DNA from 2 places in the Devosia lacusdianchii genome. Region 1 is predicted to be linked to the other one. Evidence: predicted binding sites of a transcription regulator. Region 1 holds the regulator's gene; the other holds the start of a gene.

Region 1 (3,358 bases):
GACCCTTATGTGCTGGGCATTTCATCGGGGGCCTCGGTGGGCGCTGTGCTGGTGCTGGGCACCGGGGCATTGGCCGGACTTGGACTTTATGCCGTGCCGGCGGGGGCGTTTGCCGGCGCGCTGGTATCGTTCGTGCTGGTGTTCCTGGTGGCGATCGCCGGGGGGCAGATGTCGCCATTGCGGCTGGTGCTGGCCGGCATGGCCTGCGGCTATTCGCTGTCGGGGCTGACAAGCCTGATCGTGCTGACCTCGGAAAATCGCGAGCTGGCGCGCAACGCCATGGAATGGCTGCTGGGCAGCCTGGGTGGAGCCGCCTGGAGCGACCTGGGACTGCCTGGCGCGGCGCTGCTGATCGGCACGATCTACCTGGCGGTCAACGGGCGGGCGCTCAATGCGCTGCTGGTTGGCGACGAGACGGCGCGGACGCTGGGCGTCGATGTCGGCCAGTTGCGCCTGGTGCTGTTCGTGGTGCTGTCGCTGCTGACGGGCGTGATGGTAGCGGTGAGCGGGGCGATCGGCTTTGTCGGCCTGGTCATTCCGCATGTGGTGCGCATGCTCGTCGGCAGCGATCACCGCCGGGTGGTGCCGGTGGCGGTGCTGGTGGGCGCGATCTTCCTGATCTGGGTCGACGTGATCGCCCGCATGGCCTTTGCTCCGGTGGAATTGCCGGTGGGCGTGATCACGGCGTTGCTGGGCGGGCCGTTCTTTATCTGGATGCTGGCGACGCAGCGCCGCAAGCGGGAGGCGGCATGAACCAGGTATGGGTCAAGGGCGTCTCGGTGGAGGCGGCGGACCGGCGGATCGTCGATTCGGTGATGTTCGGCGTGGAACACGGCGAGTTCGTGGGCCTGGTGGGTCCCAATGGCAGCGGCAAATCGAGCCTGTTGCGCACCATCTACCGGGTGCTCAAGCCGATGGGCGGGGCAGTGCTGCATCTGGGCGACGACGTGTGGCGGCTCTCGGCACGCGAGGCGGCGCGGCGCATGGCCGTGGTGGCGCAGGAACGCACCGGCGAGTTCGACTTCACGGTGCGTGAACTGGTGTCCATGGGCCGCATGCCGCACAAGGCTGTGCTGTCCAATGACGGCCCGGAGGACCGGGCGATCGTGGCGCGGTGCCTCGATACGGTGGGCATGGCCCACTGCGCCGGGCGCAGCTTCAGCACGCTATCGGGCGGCGAGAAGCAGCGGGTGCTGGTGGCGAGGGCGCTAGCGCAGGAGGCGCCGTTCCTGGTGCTGGACGAGCCGACCAACCACCTCGACATCCGCCACCAGCTCGAGCTGCTGGCGCTGGTGCGGCGGCTGGGGACGACGACGCTGGCGGCGCTGCATGACCTCAACCTGGCGGCGCGCTACTGCCACCGGCTGGTGATGCTGGCCGAGGGCAGGGTGGTGGCGATTGGATCGCCGGCCGAGGTGCTGACGGCGGAACGGATCGCTGATGTCTATGGCGTGGGCGCCACCGTGCGGCTGGAGGAGGGCGTGCCGCGGATCGAGTTTTATCCGCTGTGAGGGGTGTCTTTGTTGAACGCCCCCTCCCAGCCTCCCGATAGGGGGAGGGGCTGCGCTGGTGGATGACGCGTCATTGGGCCCCCGGCAAGCCGTGGCCGCGACCTCGTCCTTCGACAGGCTCAGGATGAGGTCCATGGGGGATCGGTTGCGCGTCCGCACGGCACCGTGAGAGCAGCAAGCCCAAGGGGCTCAAGCCACCTGGGCAAATCTCTCGTCGAAGGCGTAGCCGGCGCCACGGACGGTGCGGATGGGGTCGGATTCGCGGCCGCGGTTGATGGCGCGGCGCAGGCGGCCGATATGGACGTCGACGGTGCGCTCATCGACGTAAACGTCGTTACCCCAGACGCCATCGAGCAGTTGTTCGCGGGAGTATACCCGGCCCGGATGGCGCATCAGATATTCGAGCAGGCGGTATTCGGTGGGGCCGAGGTGGACGTCGCGGTTGGCGCGGCGTACGCGGTGGGTGGTGCGGTCGAGCTCCAGGTCGCCGACCTTGAGGGCAGCGGTGACCAGGTTCGGGTTGGCACGGCGGAGCAGGGCGTGGATGCGGGCGACCAGTTCGGGCACCGAGAAGGGCTTCACCACATAGTCGTCGGCGCCGGTGGCAAGACCACGAACGCGCTCTTCTTCCTCGCCGCGGGCGGTGAGCATGATGATCGGCACGCGGGCCGTTTCCTCGCGGGCGCGCAGGCGGCGGCAGAGTTCGATGCCCGAGATTTCCGGCAGCATCCAGTCGAGCAGGATCAGATCGGGCAGCTTCTCCTGGATGGCGTGCTGGGCCTCGTCGCCGGTTTCGGCGGTGACGACGCGGAAGCCCTCGGCTTCGAGGTTGTAGCGCAGCAGGATGGCGATATCGCCTTCGTCTTCAACGACGAGGATGGTCGCGGGCATGGGTGGCTCCCGTCGGGTCTCTTGGCACCACGTCGGTGCGTGTGGCTCCACCCCCTCCTAGCCTCCCCCATCAAGGGGGAGGTATGGGCCGGTGGTTGGGAGGCTTCAGCGCTTCTTGCGGCTTAGGCCTTGATCTGGGTTCGGTGCAGCTCCTGCACGTCGGCGGTGAGCTGCTTGCCGGTCTGCAAGTAGTAGGCGCGCTCGGCGATGTTGGTGGCGTGGTCGCCGATGCGTTCGAGGCTCTTGGCGCAGAACAGCAGATGCGTGCAGGGCGTGATGTTGCGCGGATCTTCCATCATGTAGGTGAGGAGTTCGCGGAACAGCGAGGTGTGCATGGCATCGACTTCGTCGTCGCGGTTGCACACTTCGATAGCGGCGGCGGAATCGCGGTTGGAATAGGCATCCAGCGCTTCCTTGATCTGCCGCAGCACCAGCGCCGTCATGTTCTTGACGCCGTTGTAGAAGGTGGGTTGCAGGCTCATGCCCTCGAGCTTGAGCGAGCGGCGCGCCAGTTGCTTGGCCATGTCGCCGACGCGTTCCAGATCGGAAGCGACGTGGATGGCGGTGATGATGGCGCGCAGATCCGACGCCATGGGCTGGCGGCGGGCGATCATCGAGACGGCCATGTCATCGATCTTGCGCTGCATGTCGTCGATCCGCTGGTCGGCAATGATCGTGACGTCGGCCAGCTCGCGGTCGAGCTTGAGCAGGGATTTGGTGCCGTTCTCGATCGCGACTTCGACCTGCCCGCCCATTTCGGCGATGGTCTGGGCGAGAGCAACAAGCTCGTCATTGTAGGACGAAACGATGTGTTCGGTAGCCATTGTGATTCCTCGCCTTAGCCGATGCGGCCCATGATGTAGTCCTGGGTCTGCTTGTTGACCGGGTTGGTGAAGATGTCTTCGGTGACGCCTTCCTCGATCAGATTGCCCAGGTGGAAGAAGGCCGTCTTTTGC
Region 2 (3,358 bases), 1.2 Mb from region 1:
GTAAGCACCGGGTCCCTTGATCGCAGAATCAAGGAATTTGGTTGGACGACAATTCGGACCGCAGCCTACAAAGGCTGCGGTCCTTTCTTTTTGCCGAGCCTGCCGTGTCCGATATCCAATTGCGCCCGTTCCGCTGGTCTGACGTGACCGCCATCACCGCGATTTACAAGCACTACGTCGATACGACCGCGATCACCTTCGATACCGAGGCGCCGGGCGAACCGGCCATGGCCGAAAAATTCGGCCACCTGGTAGCACTCGGCCATCCGCTGATCATCGCCGAACGGGCTGGACAGGTGCTGGGCTATGCCTATGCCTCGACCTATCGCCCGCGACCGGCTTACCGTTTCACCTGCGAGGACTCGATCTATCTCGACCCCGCCGCCACCGGCCAGGGCCTGGGCCGGATCATGCTGACCGAGCTCATCGCCCAGTCGCGCGCCTTCGGCTTCAGGCAGATGATCGCCGTCATCACCGCGGAAACGGCCAATTCGATCGCCATCCACGAAAAATTCGGCTTCCGCCATGTCGGCCGCTATGACGCGGTGGGCTTCAAGTTCGATCGCTGGCTCGACATCGTCCATCTGCAGCTGGCGCTCTAGGCCGTGGCATGGATAGTACGGAGCAAAGCGCTGAGCCTGCCAGCGGCTAGGGCAGCAATGGCTGCGCATAGGATAGCCATTGACCATGCGGCCAGTGGCCTGCGGGCCATAGACCAGCCAGCCCCGGTTTTCATAGAATGCTCTGGCTGTGATGGTGCTTTCCAATCGCCCTTCCCTGTGCCCCATCGCAACGATCGCCGCTTCAAGCCGCTCCAGCATGGCGCTGCTGACGCCGGTGAAGCGGGCGGAAGGCGCGACATAGTTGAGGCTGATCGCGCCGCCTGACGTTACCGCCCCGACCGCCACAACCTGACCGTGTCGCTCGGCCACATAGATCTGCTGGTCCGGATTGGCCAGCGTCGCGGCGACGCCCGCCTCGGTCTTGTTCCGCGTCCAGGCGGCAATGGCGTCGGCTCCGCCATGATGGTCGGCGGCGCAGAGTTCGGTGATCGAGGCGGTCAGCACCGCGCTCATGGCGGGCACGTCCGAGGGAATGGCCCGGCGGATTGCCAGGGTCATACTATCCCACTACCGCCAGTTGCGGATCGAGGACGCGGAGCACCTGGCCCAGCTCATGGCCGCGCTTGAGAATGCGTCCCTGCTGGTTGGTGACTGAGTATTGCCCCTGCCTGTTGCGCAGGCGCGGTGACTTTTCGACGATGAACAGCGGGCGTTCCGACACACGCGCATAGATCGAAAACACCGCGCGATCGCGCAAAAAGTCCATGGCGTAGTCGCGCCATTCGCCCAGCCCGACCTTGCGGCCATAGACGTTGAGGATCAGCGCCAGCTCCTTGCGGTCGAAGGCGACGATAGCAGGGATTTTGCTGGATGCGGCATTTGCCGAGGGCTCGCCGGCATGCACCAGCGAGAGCGGAACGCTTCTGTCGTTCGGCGTGCGACCCTGCACCGTTCCGATGAACTCCACTTGTCAACGCTATGTCATGATTGCGGCATTCGCGATGCGATGCAAGGGCGTCGAGCAGGCAAATGCGCTGGGGTGAAATTCCCCATTTCGGTCACACTTTGTCCCTGAACGCGCCAGATTGGTCCGCCAGGGTACAGCCATTGCCTCCAGTGGCTGGCATCCGGGCCGACCGAGCCCCCAAACCTTGACGCCCGGGTGTCAGCCGCCCCTATTAGTTAGTTGACCAGTCAGTCTCTATCCCGTCCTTGCCCCCAAGGACGGGATTTTTTCTGCCTAGCGCTCAAAGGCCGCCGCGCCCAGAATCGGGCCTGGCAGCCCGTCGCGCTCCTGCTGCACGATAACGGCGATGCCGGTGCTGGTATCGGCCAACACTTCGGGAATAGGCAGCTTGATAGTGGCGCCGGTCGTGGCTTCCCACATGCCCAGCACCTGGCGGTTGGTTACCACCTGCGTGTAGACCATGGACTTGCCGGCATTATCACCGGTATCGATGTTGACATCGGCGCGGTCGAGATAGGTGACCATCCACACCACCGCATTCTCCAGCGTGGTATTGGGCGGAATGGCGATCTTGAGCATGTCGCCGTCGCGCACGACATCAACCGATAGTGGCAGGCTCGCTTCGGCAAGAGCGCCATGCACCTCGCCCCGGCGCGAGCCGACGACGCCCTTGGCGCCATTGACCACCATTTGCGGCGTATAGATGCGCGACGAGCCCCAGCTTTCGGCGTAAGCCCGCTGGCGATCGGAGTAATCGGCATTGCCGAACGTATCCTGCCAGCCGACATAGTCCCAGTAATCGACGTGATAGGCGAGCGCCACCACATCCTCATCCTCGGCTAGGCTGGTGAGCAATGCATCGGCCGGCGGGCATGATGCGCAGCCCTGGCTGGTAAACAACTCCACCACCGCCTTGGGCCGCACCCGCGTGCTGTCGGCGCTAGCCGGATGGACCAGGAACGCGAGCGCAATGACGCCGAGAATGGTGCTGGAAAAGGGTCGGAAAGTCATGGGCACGGTTGTAAGCCGCCCCCGACGACGCCCGCCAGTCAAAAGAGGGTGAGAGGCGGAGATTCTCGGGGGGCGTGGAGCGGAGGCGTGCCACTGGCCTCACACCACCCCGGATGTCACCCCGGCCTTGAGCCGGGGCCCATCCCGAGATCTGGTGGCTGAGGCCCGATGATATCCCACCACAAGTCCCGCCAATCCGGATTGCTCGCCTCGACGAGCTCCTCCTTCCACGGTCTCAGCCACGTCTTCACGCGCTTTTCACGCAGAATTGCCGCCTCAATGTCGGTATGTGTTTCAAACCACACGAGGTGCTTGCAGCCGTGCCGTTTCGTGAATCCGGCGGCCACGCCTTCGCGGTGCTCATGCGTCCTTCGCACCAAATCGTTGGTCACGCCCACATAGAGCGTTCCGCGTTTTCGGTTTGCGAGGATGTAGACGTAGTAAGAGCACTCCATAGATGCAGCCAAGCATGCCGCCCTCGGCTCGGCAACCGGCATCCCAGGATGGGCCCCGCCTCAAGGCCGGGGTGACATCGAGTTTGGGTTGGCGCTCGAGATCAGCGCCGGCCACCGACACCCCGACATGCCTGAGTAGGCCGCCATTCTGTATCGGGAAACGCCGTAGCTTACGCGGCGACGAGGCTGCGCAGCACGTAGTGCAGGATGCCGCCATTCTTGTAGTAATCGAGCTCGTTGGCCGTATCGATGCGGCAGCGGGTTTCGACGTTGAGCACCGAGCCATCGGCACGGGTGATCTTGACGGTAACCATGGCGCGCGGCGCGATCTCGGTGACGCCTTCGATGTCCACGGTCTCGCT

What was found. The regulator PhoB, encoded in region 1, activates phosphate uptake and scavenging genes when phosphate is short. The targets are predictions, from matches to a motif close to TGTCATNNANCTGTCAT.
Region 2: MF606_RS20685 (DUF2794 domain-containing protein) is a predicted target of PhoB. The motif match lies at 1,543-1,559, and genes of this name have one in related genera.

The regions. Positions count from the first base shown of each region.
Region 1 is NZ_CP092483.1:2,943,833-2,947,190, reverse strand. Features, by position in the region: gene MF606_RS14525 (FecCD family ABC transporter permease) at 1-753, shown strand, start outside; gene MF606_RS14520 (ABC transporter ATP-binding protein) at 750-1,511, shown strand; gene phoB (phosphate regulon transcriptional regulator PhoB) at 1,701-2,402, opposite strand; gene phoU (phosphate signaling complex protein PhoU) at 2,525-3,226, opposite strand; gene pstB (phosphate ABC transporter ATP-binding protein PstB) at 3,241-3,358, opposite strand, start outside.
Region 2 is NZ_CP092483.1:4,188,450-4,191,807, forward strand. Features, by position in the region: gene MF606_RS20675 (Bax inhibitor-1/YccA family protein) at 1-4, shown strand, start outside; gene MF606_RS20680 (GNAT family N-acetyltransferase) at 105-602, shown strand; partial or broken gene MF606_RS21735 (GNAT family N-acetyltransferase) at 678-1,121, opposite strand; gene MF606_RS20685 (DUF2794 domain-containing protein) at 1,123-1,470, opposite strand; gene MF606_RS20690 (DUF1223 domain-containing protein) at 1,804-2,541, opposite strand; gene MF606_RS20695 (GIY-YIG nuclease family protein) at 2,658-2,996, opposite strand; gene acnA (aconitate hydratase AcnA) at 3,167-3,358, opposite strand, start outside.